Regions from separate parts of the Streptomyces corchorusii genome, predicted to be linked through region 1. Evidence: riboswitches for the same ligand, from Rfam matches in the RefSeq annotation. Region 1 holds a riboswitch; the other holds the start of a gene.

The links. A riboswitch is a leader RNA that binds a small molecule or an ion and turns the genes downstream of it on or off. The one in region 1 is predicted to bind ZMP and ZTP.
Region 2: it holds a riboswitch for ZMP and ZTP, as region 1 does, so the genes downstream of both, AQJ11_RS09020 (bifunctional 5,10-methylenetetrahydrofolate dehydrogenase/5,10-methenyltetrahydrofolate cyclohydrolase) here and AQJ11_RS11320 (glycine hydroxymethyltransferase) in region 1, are expected to answer to the same signal.

What each region holds. Positions count from the first base shown of each region.
Region 1 covers NZ_KQ948354.1:285,595-294,268, forward strand. The annotation lists gene AQJ11_RS11310 (2'-5' RNA ligase family protein) at 1-350, opposite strand, end outside; gene trpS (tryptophan--tRNA ligase) at 500-1,510, opposite strand; gene AQJ11_RS11320 (glycine hydroxymethyltransferase) at 1,610-3,064, opposite strand; ZMP/ZTP riboswitch at 3,099-3,187, opposite strand; gene rocD (ornithine--oxo-acid transaminase) at 3,291-4,499, shown strand; gene AQJ11_RS11330 (nuclear transport factor 2 family protein) at 4,516-4,977, opposite strand; gene AQJ11_RS11335 (TetR/AcrR family transcriptional regulator) at 5,108-5,689, shown strand; gene AQJ11_RS11340 (glutathionylspermidine synthase family protein) at 5,734-6,918, opposite strand; gene AQJ11_RS11345 (hypothetical protein) at 6,932-7,354, opposite strand; gene AQJ11_RS11350 (hypothetical protein) at 7,516-8,337, shown strand; gene pdxR (MocR-like pyridoxine biosynthesis transcription factor PdxR) at 8,423-8,674, opposite strand, start outside.
Region 2 covers NZ_KQ948353.1:398,928-407,601, reverse strand. The annotation lists gene AQJ11_RS09025 (CU044_5270 family protein) at 46-1,020, shown strand; gene AQJ11_RS09020 (bifunctional 5,10-methylenetetrahydrofolate dehydrogenase/5,10-methenyltetrahydrofolate cyclohydrolase) at 1,329-2,177, opposite strand; ZMP/ZTP riboswitch at 2,204-2,284, opposite strand; gene AQJ11_RS09015 (nuclear transport factor 2 family protein) at 2,360-2,725, opposite strand; gene AQJ11_RS09010 (hypothetical protein) at 2,915-3,217, shown strand; gene AQJ11_RS09005 (S-(hydroxymethyl)mycothiol dehydrogenase) at 3,395-4,483, shown strand; gene AQJ11_RS09000 (MBL fold metallo-hydrolase) at 4,483-5,112, shown strand; gene AQJ11_RS08995 (SDR family oxidoreductase) at 5,249-6,163, shown strand; gene AQJ11_RS08990 (SDR family NAD(P)-dependent oxidoreductase) at 6,216-7,007, shown strand; gene AQJ11_RS08985 (L,D-transpeptidase family protein) at 7,472-8,167, shown strand; gene AQJ11_RS08980 (Gfo/Idh/MocA family protein) at 8,183-8,674, opposite strand, start outside.

The DNA of each region.
Region 1 (8,674 bases):
AACTGCAACTCGCGCGCCACCGGCCCGGAGGCGTCCCGGATGCGCTGCTGGAGCCAGGCGCACGCGTCGGCGCCCTCGACGACCCGCACGTAGACCACCGGCGACAGGGGCCGGAAGGTGCCGGTGCCGGACAGCCGCATCGGGAACGGCCGGCCCGCGGTGGCGACCTCGGAGAGGTGTGCGTCGATCGCCGGCAGGTCGGCCTCGTCCACCTCGGTCGGCGGCAGCAGCGTGACGTGCGTGGGGATCCCGTGAGCCGCGGCGTCGCCGAAGCCCGCGCGCCGCTCCTGGAGCAGGCTGCCGTGAGGCTCCGGGACCGCGATCGACACGCCGATCGTTACGGTCCCCACGTCGTCTCCTGTCGTCGCGTCTGTCGTCTTCTCGGCCGTCTCGTCCCGGCCGTCGGCTATCGACTGTACGGCCACGGATGTCCTTCGGGCAGGCGCGGCGGAAGTGATGTGCAGCGCTCTGCCCGCGCGGACCCGTGCGGTCGTACGCCTCAGTGCTTGGCCGGGAGGAAGCCCACGCGGTCGTACGCCTGCGCGAGGGTCTCGGCGGCGACGGCGCGGGCCTTCTCGGCGCCCTTGGCGAGGACCGCGTCCAGCGTCTCGGAGTCGTCCAGGTACTGCCGGGTGCGCTCGCGGAACGGCGTGACGAACTCGACCATGACGTCGGCGAGGTCCGTCTTGAGCGCGCCGTACATCTTGCCCTCGTACTCCTGCTCCAGCTCCGCGACGGTCTTGCCGGTGAGCGTGGAGTAGATGGTGAGGAGGTTGGAGACGCCCGGCTTGGTCTCGACGTCGTAGCGGATCACCGTGTCCGTGTCGGTGACGGCGCTCTTGACCTTCTTGGCCGTGGTCTTCGGCTCGTCGAGGAGGTTGATGAGGCCCTTCGGCGTGGACGCCGACTTGCTCATCTTGACCGACGGGTCCTGGAGGTCGTAGATCTTCGCCGTCTCCTTGAGGATGTACGGCTTCGGGATCGTGAAGGTGTCGCCGAAGCGGCCGTTGAAGCGCTCGGCGAGGTCGCGGGTCAGCTCGATGTGCTGGCGCTGGTCCTCGCCCACGGGCACCTCGCCCGCCTGGTACAGCAGGATGTCCGCGACCTGGAGGATCGGGTACGTGAAGAGGCCGACGGAGGCGCGGTCGGCGCCCTGCTTGGCGGACTTGTCCTTGAACTGGGTCATGCGGCTGGCCTCGCCGAAGCCGGTGAGGCAGTTCATGATCCAGGCGAGCTGGGCGTGCTCGGGGACGTGGCTCTGCACGAAGAGGGTGCAGCGGTCGGGGTCCAGTCCGGCGGCCAGCAGCTGGGCGGCGGCGAGCCGGGTGTTGGCGCGCAGCTCCTTCGGGTCCTGCGGGACCGTGATCGCGTGCAGGTCGACGACCATGTAGAACGCGTCGTGGGACTCCTGGAGGGCCACCCACTGGCGGACGGCGCCGAGGTAGTTGCCGAGGTGGAACGAGCCAGCCGTGGGCTGGATGCCGGAGAGCACGCGAGGTCGGTCAGCCATGCTTTTTATTGTCGCAGAGAGTTTGACGGGTTCGGTGCGTGGGGAACTGCGGGCCGCCTGTGGTGGCCCGCAGTCCCCCGTGCCTGTGCCGGGGGCGTTTCAGCCGAGGTCGACTTCCGGGTAGAGCGGGAAGCCCGCCACCAGGTCCGTGGCCCGCTGGGAGATCTCCTGGGAGACCTTCTCGTCCAGGACGTGGGCCGCCTTGGAGGGGGCGCCGGACTTGGTGGTGCCCGGCTCGGTGGTGCCGAGGACGCGGTCGATCAGGCCCGCCACCTCGTCCATCTCCGCCGTGCCGAGGCCGCGGGTGGTGAGCGCCGGGGTGCCGATGCGGATGCCGGAGGTGTACCAGGCGCCGTTCGGGTCGGCCGGGATGGCGTTGCGGTTGGTGACGATGCCGGAATCGAGCAGCGCGGCCTCGGCCTGGCGGCCGGTGAGGCCGTAGGAGGTGGCGACGTCGATCAGGCAGAGGTGGTTGTCGGTGCCGCCGGTGACGAGGGTGGCGCCGCGGCGCATCAGGCCCTCGGCCAGGGCGCGGGAGTTGTCCACGATGCGCTGGGCGTAGTCCTGGAAGGCGGGCTGCCGGGCCTCGGCCAGGGCCACGGCCTTGGCGGCCATGACGTGCGGGAGCGGGCCGCCGAGGACCATCGGGCAGCCGCGGTCCACCTGGTCCTTGAGGGAGTCGTCGCACAGGACCATGCCGCCGCGCGGGCCGCGCAGCGACTTGTGGGTGGTCGTGGTGACGATCTGGGCGTGCGGGACCGGGTCGAAGTCGCCGGTGAGGACCTTGCCCGCGACCAGGCCGGCGAAGTGCGCCATGTCGACCATGAGGGTGGCGCCGACCTCGTCGGCGATCTCGCGCATGATCCGGAAGTTCACCAGCCGGGGGTACGCGGAGTAGCCGGCGACGATGATCAGCGGCTTGAACTCGCGGGCCTGGGCGCGCAGGGCCTCGTAGTCGATGAGGCCGGTGGCCGGGTCGGTGCCGTAGGAGCGCTGGTCGAACATCTTGCCGGAGATGTTCGGGCGGAAGCCGTGGGTGAGGTGGCCGCCGGCGTCCAGGGACATGCCGAGCATGCGCTGGTTGCCGAAGGCCTGGCGGAGCTCGGCCCAGTCGGCCTCGGTCAGGTCGTTGACCTGGCGGGCGCCGGCCTTCTCCAGGAAGGGCGCCTCGACGCGGTCGGCGAGGACGGCCCAGAAGGCGACCAGGTTGGCGTCGATGCCGGAGTGCGGCTGGACGTAGGCGTGGCGGGCGCCGAAGAGTTCGCGGGCGTGCTCTGCAGCGAGGGCCTCGACGGTGTCGACGTTGCGGCAGCCGGCGTAGAAGCGGCGGCCGACGGTGCCCTCGGCATACTTGTCGCTGAACCAGTTGCCCATCGCGAGCAGGGTCGCCGGGGAGGCGTAGTTCTCCGAGGCGATCAGCTTGAGCATCTCGCGCTGGTCGGCGACCTCCTGGCCGATGGCGTCGGCGACGCGCGGCTCGACGGCGCGGATCACGTCGAGGGCGGCACGGAAGGCGGTCGACTCGGTGGAGAGGGAGGCGGAATTCTCGGGCATCGGGGGACCTCCGGACGGTGTGCGTACAGCGTTCACGTTCGGCCCAGGCGCACGGCACTCTTCCCGCTCGGGCCGCTCCCTGATGGTCCGTCCCATCCCAGCGCGCCAGTCACGGCCCGCTCGTCAGCCTACCGGGCGCGCCGCGCGGGGCAGGTCCCGCGTCCACCATGCGAGCGAGGATAAGAAGGAGGTCACCGTCGAGTCAGAGTCGTCTCCGGGAGAGGCCGTGACCGCTGCGCAAGACCTCATCGCCGCCGCCGACGCGCACTGCGCGCCCACCTACGACCCGCTGCCGGTGGTGATCGCCACGGGTGAGGGGGCGTGGCTGACCGACGTGGCGGGGCGGCGCTACCTGGATCTGCTGGCCGGTTACTCGGCGCTGAACTTCGGGCACGGCAACCGGCGGCTGGCCGAGGCGGCCCGGCGGCAGCTCGACCGGGTGACGCTGACCTCCCGCGCCTTCCACCACGACCGGTTCGCCGCGTTCTGCACGGAGCTCGCCGAGCTGTGCGGGATGGAGATGGTGCTGCCCATGAACACGGGCGCGGAGGCGGTGGAGAGCGCGGTGAAGACGGCCCGGAAGTGGGGGTACCGGGTGAAGGGGGTGCCCGGGGAGATGGCGAAGGTCGTCGTGGCGGGCGGCAACTTCCACGGCCGTACGACGACTCTCATCAGCTTCTCCACCGATCCGGAGGCGCGTGCGGACTTCGGGCCGTACACCCCGGGCTTCGAGATCGTGCCGTACGGGGACCTGACGGCGATGCGGTCGGCGCTGACGGAGAACACGGTGGCGGTGCTGCTGGAGCCGATCCAGGGCGAGTCGGGGGTGATCGTGCCGCCCGCCGGTTATCTGGCCGGGGTGCGCGAGCTGACCCGCGAGCGGAACGTCCTCTTCGTCGCCGACGAGATCCAGTCGGGCCTGGGGCGCACCGGGCGGACCTTCGCGTGCGAGCACGAGGGGGTGGTCCCGGACGTGTACGTGCTGGGCAAGGCGCTGGGCGGCGGGATCCTGCCGGTGTCGGCCGTGGTGTCGAGCGCGGCGGTGCTCGGGGTGTACCGGCCGGGCGAGCACGGGTCGACGTTCGGCGGGAACCCGCTGGCCTGCGCGGTGGCGCTGGAGGTGATCGCGATGTTGCGGACCGGTGAGTACCAGGAGCGGGCGGCGCGGCTGGGCGAGCGGCTGCACGGACGGCTGGGCGGGCTGCTGGGCACGGGCCGGGTGACGGCGGTACGGGGCCGGGGGCTGTGGGCCGGGGTGGACGTCTCCCCGGCGGTGGGCACCGGGCGGGAGGTCTCCGAGCGGCTGCTGGCCCGTGGGGTCCTGGCCAAGGACACCCACGGGTCGACCGTCCGGATCGCGCCGCCGCTGGTGATCGGGGAGGACGACCTGGACTGGGGGGTGGAGCAGCTCCGGGCGGTGCTGACCGGGGCGTGATGGGGGCGGGGCCCGGTCAGTGGAGGGGGAAGTCGGCGCCGTGCTCGTCGGCGGGCCGGGGCCCGAAGATGCGCCGGTCGGACTCCTCGATGGCCACGTCGTTGATGCTGGCCTCGCGGCGGAGCATCAGGCCGTGCTCGTCGAACTCCCACAGCTCGTTGCCGTAGGAGCGCCACCACTGGCCGTCGGCGTCGTGGCACTCGTACTGGAAGCGGACGGCGATGCGGTTCTCGTGGAAGCTCCACAGGCCCTTGCGCAGCGCGTAGTCCCGCTCGCGCTCCCACTTCTCGGTCAGGAAGGCGACGATCTCCTCGCGGCCGGTGACGAACTGGTCCCGGTTCCGCCAGACGGAGTCCGGGGTGTAGGCGAGGGCCACCCGGTGGGGGTCGCGGGTGTTCCAGGCGTCCTCAGCCGCCTGCACCTTCCGGCGGGCGGTCTCCAGGGTGAACGGCGGGTAGGGCGGGCGGTCTTCGGGCACGGCGGCCTCCTCGGGTCGGGGCGAGGCGGGGAACGGCGTCGGGACCACGTCGGGACGGAGTCGAGAACGAGCGTTCTCCATCGATGGCGCTACGATAGAGAACGCTCGTTCTCAACGTCAAGGAGCCCCGATGCCCGCCGCCGCCACCGAGGAACAGAACCGCCTGGACCGCGCAGCGCTCCTGGACGCGGCGGAGGCGCTCTTCTACGCGCACGGCATCCAGGCCGTCGGCATGGACCGGGTCCGCGAGGCCTCCGGTCTGCCCCTGAAGCGCATCTACCGGCTCTTCGCGACCAAGGAGGACCTGGTCGTCGCCATGCTCAGGCACCGCGACCGGCGCTGGCGCGCGAACCTCGCCGCCCACGTGGAGAGCGTCCAGGACCCCCGCGCACGGGTGCTCGCGGTCTTCGACTGGCTCGCCGCGTGGTTCGCCGAACCCGGCTTCCGCGGCTGCGCCTGGATCAACGCCCACGGCGAGCTCGGCTCGTCGTCGGAGCCGGTGCTGGCGGAGGTCCGCGCCCACAAGCGCGCCTTCCACGACCAGCTGGCGACCTGGGTCCGCGCCACCGGCGCACCGGTGGCCGAACCGGTCTTCCTGCTCGCCGAGGGAGCCATCGTCACCGCGGCCATCACCGGCGACCCGGCCCCGGCGGGGCACGCACGGGCGGCGGTGGAGGCGCTGCTCGGGGGCGCCGCGGTGACGGCCGGCTGAGGTCTTTCGTTTGGATCAGCCCGGCATGATCCAAACGAGAGGCCCTAGAGGATCACGTGGGGCAGGAAGCGGGCGTACTCGTCGGTGATCAGGCCGGTGGACTCGCGGAGGCCGAGGCCCGCGGGTTCGTCCTGGACCACCCAGGCGCCCAGGACCACGTGGTTGCCGTCGAAGGCGGGCAGGGGCGCCAACTGCTGGTAGCAGCAGGGCTCGTCGCGCGGGACGCCCGGCGATCCCGGCTCGTGGATCGTGACGCCCTCGCCCTCGCGGCCGAGGAGGGGCTTGGCCACGTAGCCGGCCGTGCCGGTCAGCTCGCGGGGGCCGTCCAGGTAGGCGGGCAGGAGGTTCGGGTGGCCGGGGTACAGCTCCCACAGGATCGCCAGGAGGGCCTTGTTGCTCAGGAGCATCTTCCAGGCCGGTTCGATCCACAGGGTGCTGCCGGTGCCGCCGCCGTTGTCCAGGGTGTCCAGGACGTGTCCGCCGAAGGCGTCGGTGGTGAGCCACTCCCAGGGGTAGAGCTTGAAGATGCCGCGGATGAAGCGGAGCCGGTTGTCGACGAAGCGGCCGGAGAGGGCGTCCCAGCCGATCTCCTCCATGGCCAGCCAGTCGGTGGTGAGGCCGGCCTGCTCGGCGGTCTCCTTCAGGTAGGCGACCGTCATCAGGTCCTCGCCGAGTTCGTCGGCCGAGGAGTGCGCGAAGTGCAGCGGGCCGCCCGGGGGCAGCAGCGCCGACTGGGCGCGCCAGGCTTCGACCAGGCGTTCGTGCAGGGAGTTCCACTGGTCCGCGCCGGGGAAACGGTCCTCCATCCAGAACCACTGCGGGGAGGCGGCCTCCACCAGCGAGGTCGGGGTGTCGGCGTTGTACTCCAGCAGCTTCGCCGGTCCCGTGCCGTCGTAGCGCAGGTCGAAACGGCCGTAGACGGAGGGCAGTTCGGCGCGGCGGTGCCAGGCCTCGGTGACCGCGGCGGCCACCCGCGGGTCCGTGATGCCGAGGTCCGCGAGGCGGTTCTCGGACACGATGTGCCCGGCGGCGGCCAGGCACATGCGGTGGAGTTCCTCGACGGTCTCCTCCAGCGCCTCCACCTCCTCCAGGGTGAAGACGTAGTAGGCGCTCTCGTCCCAGTAGGGGCGCAGCGAGCCGTCGGGGTGGCGGGTGAGCGGGTAGACCAGGCCCTGCGCCTCCACGGTCTGCTGCCAGCCGGGGCGGGGGGTGGTGGTACGGCGTTCCATGTGCCTGTTCCGGTCAGCCGCCGGAGCTGCCCTTGCCGCCGCCGAAGCCGCCGCGGTGGACTCCGCCGCTTCCGCTGTGGTGGTCGTCGTCATCGTCGGACGAACCGCTGCCCGAGCCCTTGCCGGGCTTGGTGAAGGAGCCGCCGTCGACCCAGCCGTTCTTCTCGTCGCCCTCGTAGTACCAGGCGGCGTCGGCCTTCTTCTTGACGGTCGTCTTCCTGCCCGGCGTCTTCTTGCCCGTCGTCTTCCCGGACGCGCCGGTGGTCTTGCAGTTCTTGTCCGAGACGACCTTGTACCCCTTGGCGAGGTCGTAGCTGTCCCGGTCGACGCAGCGCTTGTCCGGTTCGGACGAGCAGGCGGTGAGCGCGGCGGCCAGCAGGCCCACGCCGCCGAGGACGACCGTGCCGGAGCGCAGTGGTCGGCGTGTGCGGTCCATGGTGGTGTCTCCCCCGTCGGATTCGGATGTCGTGACCGGCTGGATCCAGTCGCCCGGATCCAGCCGCCGTGTTCGGCGGCCAGCCTAGAGATCGGTGTGAGTATTCCCCCCGGCGGGTCCTTCATCTACCGCTCGCCTAGAGTCACTTCGTGCTGTTTGGAATGGTGTGCGCCCTTGGCGCGGCGGTCTGCTTCGGTACGGCGACGGTGTTGCAGGCGGTGGCCGCGCGAACGGCGGGCGCCGAGGGGGGTGGCGGCGGGGACGCGGCGCTGCTGCTGCGGGCGCTGCGGCAGTGGCGGTATCTCGCCGGTCTCGCGCTGGACGGGCTGGGCTTCCTGCTCCAGATCGCGGCCCTGCGCTCGGTGCCGATCTACGCGGTGGGCGCGGCGCTGGCGGCGAGCCTCGCGGTCACGGCGGTGGTGGCGGCGCGGCTGCTGCGGGTCCGGCTGAGCGGGGTGGAGTGGGCCGCCGTGGGGGTGGTGTGCGCGGGGCTCGCCCTGCTGGGGCTGGCCTCGGGCACCGAGGGCGACCGGGGCGGGCCGCACTGGCTGCGGTACGCGATGGTCGCCGCGGCGGTGGGCGTGCTGCTGCTCGGCGGGGTCGGCGGGCGCCTGTCCGGCCGGACCCGGGCGCTGCTGCTGGGGCTCGGCGCCGGGTTCGGGTTCGGGGTGGTGGAGGTCGCGGTACGGCTGATCGACTCGCTGCGGGTGGGGGATCTGCTGGGCAACCCGGCCGCCTACGCGCTGCTGCTCGGTGGCGGTGCCGCGTTCCTGCTGCTCACCTCGGCCCTCCAGCGGGGATCGGTGACGACCGCGACGGCCGGGATGGTGCTCGGCGAGACGATCGGGCCGGCCGCGGTGGGGGTGGTCTGGCTCGGGGACCGGACGCGCGAGGGGCTGGGGTGGCTCGCGGCGCTGGGGTTCGCGGTGGCCGTGGCGGGGGCGTTGGCGCTGGCGCGGTTCGGGGAGGCGCCGGTGGAGTAGGTCCGTCGCGGGCCCGTCCCGCGCGTGCGGGTCGTGTGCGGCTGGTCGCGCGGTTCCCGGCGCCCCCGCTACCGCCCCACCTTCCTCACGGCAGCACCCGGCACAGCGCCTCCAGCGCCCCCGTCCACGCGCTGTCCGGTGGGGTGCCGTAGCCGACGACCAGGGCGTCCACCGGGTCGGTGACGGCCTGGGGGTGGCGGTGGTAGGAGAGGCCGTGCAGGGCCAGGCCCTGCCATGCCGCCGCCTGGACCACCGACTCCTCCGTACCGGGCGGGAGCCGCAGGACCGCGTGCAGGCCGGCCGCGATCCCCGTGACCTCCACCTCCGGTGCCCGCTC
Region 2 (8,674 bases), on a different contig from region 1:
GCCCCGCGCCCACGACCGACGCATGCCTGCGCAAGGACCCCCGACATGCCTGACGAACTCGAACTCCTCCGGCGCGCCAACCCCGTACCGCACGACGGGCCGCACTTCGGTGACGGGCCCCTGGACCAGCGCGCGGAGTGGCGGCTCGACCGACTGCCGCGCCAACCCCGGCCGACGCGCCGCGTCTCCCGCGCCCGGCTGCTGTGGGGTCTCGCCGCCACGGGCGTCGTACTGGCGACCGCGTTCGCCGCGCTGGTCGGCGGGCCGAACACCCGGCCCGCCCTCGCCGCGCCCCGGCCGCTGACCGTCCGCGCCGACTCCACGCCCGTCCCGCTGACGCGGCTGGCCGAACTGGCCGCGACCGCCGCCGCCGACGGCTCGCCGCGCCTGCGCAAGGGCACGCACGTGCAGTCGTGGAGCCTGAGCATGACCGACGGCAAACCCCCCGTCACCCTGCCCGAGGAACGGGTGGTGCGCTGGCGCGCGGACGACAGCCACACCGAGCTGGTCGTGGCGACCGATCCGCGCCGTCCGGGCCGCCCGGTCCTCACCGACGAGGGCGGGGACCCCCGCGTGGTGGCCGACGGCCACGTCCTCAGACGGGCGACCTACCCGCCGAGCTGGAGCGACGCCCCGCCCGAGGCACCGCCGCCGCACACCCCGGCCGCCCTGCGCGCCTACCTCGCCGAGACCGTCCGTACCGACTCCCTGGACACCCCCCGGCTCCTCGACGCCGTCGGGGAACTGCTGGACCACTGGACGCTGGGCGCGCGGGAGTCCGCGGCACTGGTCGGGGTCCTCGCGGACGCCGAAGGACTGCGGGCCGTGGGACAGGTGACCGACCGCCTCGGCCGTCCCGGGCAGGCATACGTGTACGAGGGCGAGGGCGGTCGGCGGATGCTGATCCTCGACCCGCGCACCGGCACCGTCCTCGGCCTGGAGACCACCTTCACCAGCGACGCCCCCGAGTACGGCGTCAGGGCCGGGGACGTCATGGACTACAACGCCTGGATGCGCTGACCGCGAGGCCCGGCACCGACCGGCGAGGCGCGCTGCCGGGCGCCGCCGTCCGGGGTTGCCCGGCGGAGCCTGCCGGTGCCCCGTGCCGTGCGGCACCGACCCGCCCGCTCGGGGTTGCCCGGCGGCGTCTGGTGGTGCCCCGTGCCGAGCGGGGCGCTGATCAGCTCGCCCCGCGCTGCTCGGCGGCGTTGACGGTGCCCGGTGCCGTGCGGCACCGACCCGCCCGCCCGCGCTCATCGGCGCCGCCGGCCGGTGATCACCGCCACCCGGCACTGCCCCGCTGCCCACCGCCGAGCCCCGGCTGTCCGTTACACCCCCAGCTGCCGGGCGGCGGCCGTCACCGTTTGTTCCAGGAGCGTGGCGATCGTCATCGGGCCCACGCCGCCCGGTACCGGGGTGATCAGCGACGCCCGCTCCACGGCCGAGTCGAAGTCGACGTCGCCGACGTTCCCCGGGTTGTAGCCCGCGTCGACGACGACCGCGCCCGGCTTGATGTCCTGCCCGCGGATCAGCCGCGGCCGGCCGACCGCGGCCACGACGATGTCGGCCTCGCGGACCACGGCCGAGAGCTCACGGGTGCGCGAGTGGCAGTAGGTCACGGTCGCGTCCCGGGCGAGCAGCAGCATGCCCACCGGCTTGCCGAGGATCGCGCTGCGGCCGACCACCACGGCCCGCTTCCCGGCCGGGTCGACGCCGTACTCGTCGAGCAGCCGCAGGATGCCGCCCGGCGTGGCGGAGACGAAGCCCGGCAGCCCGAAGCTCATCGCGGCGAACGACGCGAAGGTGACACCGTCGACGTCCTTCTCCGGCGCGATCGCCTCGAACGCGGCCCGCTCGTCGATGTGGTCGCCCACCGGGTGCTGGAGCAGAATGCCGTGCACCCCCGGGTCGGCCGACAACTCCCGCAGCGTCGTGACGAGTTCGTCCGTGGTGGTGGTCGCGGGCAGGGCGACGTGCCGGGACTCGATACCGGCCTTGCGGCTGCGGTTCTGCTTCATGCGGACGTACGTCACGGACGCCGGGTCCTCGCCGACCAGGACGGTGGCCAGACACGGCGCGGTACCGGTGCGCTCGGTGAGAGCGGCGGCCTTCTTCGCGGTGTCCTCGACGATGCGGCGGGCGGGCGCGGTGCCGTCCATCAGACGGGCCTGGGTCATGCTGCACACTCCTGAGCTGGATCGACTCTCCTCGCCCAGGCGCGCGGCAACCGACGCGGACCGCTCCCCGGTGGTGCTCCACCTCAGCGCCAGTCACGGCCCGCGTACAGCGTAACCGAGAGTGCGTACGACCTCCGGAACCCGCTCGGCCTCCTTCCGCTCCCGCCGTACCCGGCCGGGGCCTACTCGTCCCACGCCTGGATGATCAGCTGATCGGCGATCTTGCCGTCCCGCAGGGTGACCATCGACTCGGCGAGGACCCGGGTGCCGTCCCCGTACTCGCAGGACTCGCAGTAGGCCGCGTGGTCGCCCTGGACGACGCACCGGTCCAGCCTGTGCGTCATGTCGCGGCTGTAGACGTCGTCCAGCAGTTCGGCGATCTGGCTCCGGCCGTGCAGGACCGTGGGATGGCTGGGCTGGTTGTTGCGGTCGACGATGCGGATCTCCGCGTCGTCCGCGTAGAGCGACAGAAGGTTGTTGCCGGTGTTGCCCTCGACGGCCCGGCGCAGTGTGTCGGTGTCGAAGGCGGACCCCGCAGCGGTACCCATGGTGACCTCCTTCAGGTGCCCGTGTGGTCCGGGTGCCCGTGCGGTCCGGCCAGGAGCGGGCCGCACGGGCCCACCTTCGAGACTCCTCCGCCCCGGCGACCCCGGCAAGCCCGGCCGAGCGCTCCACCTCACGGGTGAGCGCGGCCCGCCGCCCGTGTCCGCCCGGGGCCTGCCGCCGTTGCTGAAGGCATGATCTCAACACGACGTATCGCCGCCGCCGTCGGTCTGGCCGCCGGGATCGCCGGCCTCGCCGTACCCCAGGCGAACGCGGCCGGCACCGGCGCACCGCTCGTCGGGAAGCTCGGCGCGCTGAGCACGCTGGACACGCTCGCCGTCAGTGACATCCCGGCGGAGCAGCGGAGCCGGGTGCCACGGGTCACCGAGCAGTTGCAGGAGCTGAAGCACCTCCAGGAGCTGAACCAGCTCAACCAGGTGGAGCAGGTCCTCGCGCCCGCCGCGCCGCTGCTCGGTCTGGTCGGCGCCATCCACTGATCCCGCCCGCCGGCACGAGGGCCGTCCCGCCGGGGCGGCCCTCACCGCTGCCGCGACCGGCCGGGCGATGCCGCCCGAGTCCGGAAAGATCCACTAACCTCCTCGTGGTCCGCCGTCACTACCGATCGGTCGCGCGTAATGTCGGCGGCGAAGGCAAACGAAGGAAGGGGCCAGACCATGGCGCAGGAAGTCCGCGGCGTGATCGCACCGGGCAAGGACGAGGCGGTACGGGTCGAGACGATCGTGGTGCCGGACCCGGGGCCCGGCGAGGCCGTCGTACGCGTCCAGGCCTGCGGGGTCTGCCATACCGATCTGCACTACAAGCAGGGCGGCATCTCGGACGACTTCCCCTTCCTGCTCGGCCACGAGGCGGCCGGAGTCGTGGAGTCGGTCGGCGAGGGCGTCACCGACGTCGCCCCCGGTGATTTCGTCATCCTCAACTGGCGCGCGGTGTGCGGCCAGTGCCGGGCCTGTCTGCGCGGCCGGCCCTGGTACTGCTTCAACACCCACAACGCGCGGCAGAAGATGACCCTCGCCGCCACCGGCCAGGAGCTGTCCCCGGCCCTGGGGATCGGGGCCTTCGCCGAGAAGACGCTCGTCGCGGCCGGCCAGTGCACCAAGGTCGACCCGGCCGTCTCCCCGGCGGTCGCGGGCCTCCTCGGCTGCGGGGTGATGGCCGGCATCGGCGCCGCGATCAACACCGGGAACGTCGGCCGGGGCGACTCGGTCGCCGTCATCGGCTGCGGCGGTGTCGGCGACGCGGCGATCGCCGGGTCGAACCTGGCCGGCGCGGCGAAGATCATCGCGGTGGACATCGACGACCGCAAGCTGGAGAAGGCCCGCACGCTGGGCGCCACCCACACCGTCAACTCCCGGCAGACCGACCCGGTCGAGGCGATCCGCGAGCTGACCGGCGGCTTCGGCGCGGACGTCGTCATCGAGGCCGTCGGCCGCCCGGAGACCTACAAGCAGGCCTTCTACGCCCGCGACCTCGCCGGCACCGTCGTCCTCGTCGGCGTCCCCACCCCCGAGATGAAGCTGGAACTGCCCCTGCTGGACGTCTTCGGCCGCGGCGGCGCCCTGAAGTCCTCCTGGTACGGCGACTGCCTGCCCAGCCGGGACTTCCCCATGCTGATCGACCTCCATCTGCAAGGCCGCCTGCCGCTCGACGCGTTCGTCACCGAGACGATCCAACTGGACCAGGTGGAGCAGGCGTTCGAGCGGATGCACCACGGCGACGTGCTGCGTTCGGTGGTGGTGCTGTGATGACCGCGCGCATCGAACGCCTCGTCACCTCGGGCCAGTTCAGCCTCGACGGCGGCACCTGGGACGTGGAGAACAACGTGTGGATCGTCGGCGACGACCGCGAGGTGATCGTCATCGACGCCGCCCACGACGCCGAGGCCATCGCCCGCGCCGTCGGCGACCGGCGGCTGACCGCCATCGTGTGCACGCACGCCCACAACGACCACGTCAACGCGGCACCGGAACTCGCCGACCTCACCGGCGCGACGATCTGGCTGCACCCGGACGACCTGGTGCTGTGGCAGCAGACCCACCCGCACCGGGACCCCGACCGGCACCTCCTTGACGGCCAGGTCATCGAGGCCGCCGGCGCCGACCTCACCGTGCTGCACACCCCGGGGCACGCCCCCGGCGCCGTCTGCCTGTACGACCCGGGCCTCGGCACCGTGTTCACGGGCGACACCCTCTTCAAGGGCGGCCCCGGAGCCACCGGACGCTCCTACTCGCACTTCCCGACCATCATCGAATCCCTCCGCAACCGCCTCCTCACCCTCCCGCCGGAGACCAAGGTCCTCACCGGGCACGGGGACGGCACCACCATCGGCGAGGAGGCCCCCCACCTGGAGGAGTGGATCGCCCGCGGCCACTGAGCCCGACGGCCACTGAGCCCTGCGGCGACACACCGCGGAACTCCGCGCGAAAAGCCGACAGAAGATGTCCGGCTTCCCGGCGACAGTGGACGACGAAAGCAGTCGCACCGCAGTCGTACCGCACGGGAGGCCGGACATGTCAGGACCGCTGGAAGGCAAGGTGGCGCTGGTCGCCGGGGCGACCCGGGGCGCCGGACGGGGCATCGCCGTCGAACTCGGCGCGGCCGGCGCCACCGTCTACGTCACCGGCCGCAGCACCCGCGCCCGCCGCTCGGAGTACGACCGCCCCGAGACCATCGAGGACACCGCCGACCTCGTCACCGCGGCCGGCGGGCAGGGCATCGCCGTGGCCGCCGACCACCTCGACAAGTCCGCCGTACGGGACCTGGTGGACCGCGTCGCGGACGAGCGGGGCCGCCTCGACGTCCTCGTCAACGACATCTGGGGCGGCGAGAACCTCTTCGAGTGGGACACCCCCGTGTGGGAGCACGACCTCGACAACGGCCTGCGGCTGCTCCGCCTCGCGGTCGAGACCCACGCCGTCACCAGCCACTACGCCCTGCCGCTGCTGCTGCGGCACCCCGGCGGCCTGGTCGTGGAGGTCACCGACGGCACCACCGACTACAACCGCGACACCTACCGGGTGAACCTCTTCTACGACCTCGCCAAGACCTCCGTCCTGCGCATGGCCTTCGCCCTCGGCCACGAACTCGGCCCGCGCGGCGCCACCGCCGTCGCCCTCACCCCGGGCTGGATGCGCTCGGAGGTCATGCTCGACGCGTACGGCGTCCGGGAGGAGAACTGGCGGGACGCCCTGGCGCGCGAACCCCACTTCGCCATCTCCGAGACTCCCCGTTTCACCGGCCGGGCCGTCGCCGCCCTGGCCGCCGATCCCGACGTGGCCCGGTTCAACGGCCGGTCGCTCTCCAGCGGTGGCCTCGCCCGGGTGTACGGCTTCACCGACCTCGACGGCAGCCGGCCGGACGCCTGGCGGTACCTGGTCGAGGTGCAGGACGCGGGCAAACCGGCGGACGTCACCGGCTACCGGTGAAACCGGGCGCCGAACCGGTGAAAGGGCGCCCGGGGCGCCGTACCGTCGGCCCATGACTGATCCGACTCGCTTCGCAGGACACGGAGTTCTCGTCACGGGCGGCGCCCGCGGCATCGGTGCGGCCGTCGCCCGGCGGCTCGCCGAGGAGGGCGGCCGGGTGCTGGTCACCGACCGGGACCTGCCCGAGGCCGAAGAGACCGCCTCCGCCCTGCGCCGACAGGGCCTCGCCGCCGAGGCGTTCGCCTGTGACGTGGCCGACCGCGCCGCCGTCGAGGCGGCCGTCGTCCACGCCGTCGCCGCGTTCGGCTCGCTCGACGTGCTGGTCAACAGCGCCGCCCACTGCACTTCGGACGTACCCCTCTTCGAGGACGATCCCGACGAGGCCTGGGCGCGCGACCTCGACATCACGCTCACCGGCGCCTACCGCTGCTGCCGCGCCGCCCTGCCGCACCTCGCCGCCTCCGGCCGCGGGGCGATCGTCAGCGTCGGCTCCGTCAACGGTGTGCAGGACTTCGGCAACCACGGCTACAGCGCCGCCAAGGCCGGCCTCGGCTCGCTCACCCGCACCCTCGCCGGACACGCGGCGCCCCGGGGCGTGCGGGTCAACCTGGTGGTGCCGGGCACGGTCCGCACCTCGGCGTGGGAAGGGCGCGACGACGAACTCGACGCCGTCCGCCCCCTGTACCCGCTCGGCCGGGTCGGCGAGCCGGAGGACATCGCCGCCGCCGTCGCCTTCCTCGCCTCGCGCGACGCCGCCTGGATCACCGGGACCTCCCTCGTCGTCGACGGCGGGCTCACCGCCGTCAACACCGGCTTCCACGCGGCCGTCCGGCACACCTCCTGACCCCGAGGGCGGCGCGCTCCGGCCGGCGCCGTCGCCAGCGCGGTCACGTCGACGGCCTCCCGGTCACCGGGCAGGAGCGGCACCGGCCGCAGCCGGTCCCGGTCCGGGGCCAGCACCGACATCGCCTTCGTGACGCTGGAGCGCGGGCTGGTCGCGCCCGTCACGAACGCCCCGCTGTGCGCCTCGCTCAACCCGAACGGCTAGTGCACAGGTGCGGGTCGAAGGCGGAGGTCGGCCGGTCACCGGTGAGAGCGGGGTGCACGCGGCGCACCATGGACGGTCACCGCGCACCGCCCGAGGTGCCGTACGGCCGGAAGTTCACCGTTTCGTCACAGCCTGACCGGAACCACAACCATCTCCGGCCCGGCCGGGTCTAGTAGTCCGACATCGCGGGAATCGCGCTGGAGAGCACCGGGGAGGCCCGGTCGAACGAATCGGGCACAAGGGGAAGGGGAGAGACCGTCATGGGGGTCATACGCAGACGAGGTGTGGTCGCGCTGGGCGTCACGGGACTGGTGGCGCCGCTCGCGCTCGCGTTCACCGCGACGCCGGCCCAGGCCGCGAGCTGCACCACGCGGACCGGGCCGTACCAGAAGCAGGTGGAGAAGTTCCTGGGCCGGCCGGTCGACGGCAAGCAGTCCGCCACCGACTGCAAGGCGATCCAGGCCTTCCAGCGCAAGCACGGCATCACGCCCGACATCGGCTACGCCGGCCCCGTCACCTGGGGCGTGATGGACCTGATGAACAAGCAGAAGGCCGTCGGAAACAAGCCGAACAAGGACGGCAAGTGCCCGGTGAACAAGGGCCGCATCGCCTGTGTGAACCTCACGCTCCAGCTCAGCTGGATCCAGGACGGCAACCGGCTCGTCTACGGCCCGGTGCCGGTGCGCACCGGACGTGACGGCTACGAGACCCGCACCGGGCTGAAGAAGATCTACTGGCGGGACATCGACCACGTCTCCACCCTCTACAACGTGCCGATGCCCTACAGCCAGTTCTTCGACGGCGGCCAGGCCTTCCACTCGGTGGGGCTGAGCATGTGGAACCCGCCCGGCTCGCACGGCTGCGTCAACATGACCACCACGACCGCCAAGAAGTACTGGTCGCTGCTGAAGAACGGCGACGACGTCTTCGTCTACGGCCGCAAGCCGGGCACCTGAGCCCGCCGGGACAGATCACGCCTCCGGCGCGTCCCCGAAGTCGGGGATCTCCAGCCGGACACCGCCCTGCCGTGCCGATTCGTGCGCGATGACGCCCGGCAGGGTGTAGCGGGCGGCCACCCACGCGTTCACCGGCGGCAGCGTCCGCGTGGTGACGGCGGTGACGAAGTCGTCCACCAGGAAGTGGTGGCTGCCCTCGTGCCCGTTGTGCAGGTGGTCGAACTCCCGGGGCAGCCGTGACCGGTCGTGCACCGGCGCCGAGCCGGAGGTGAAGGCCGCGCGCAGTTCCGGCGCGATGTGCGCCAGCGACGGGTCGTCAGGGGCCAGGGTCGGCTTGGGCTCCAGCAGCTCGCTGATGTCCTCGACCCCCTTCTTGTCCTGCCACAGCGCCACCGTCGCCAGCTGTTCCATGCTGGCCTCCGTCCCGAAGAACCGGAACCGGGACTCGCGGATGTGCGAGGGGTAGCCGACCCGACGGAACTCGTTCGTACGGAACGATCCGCCGCC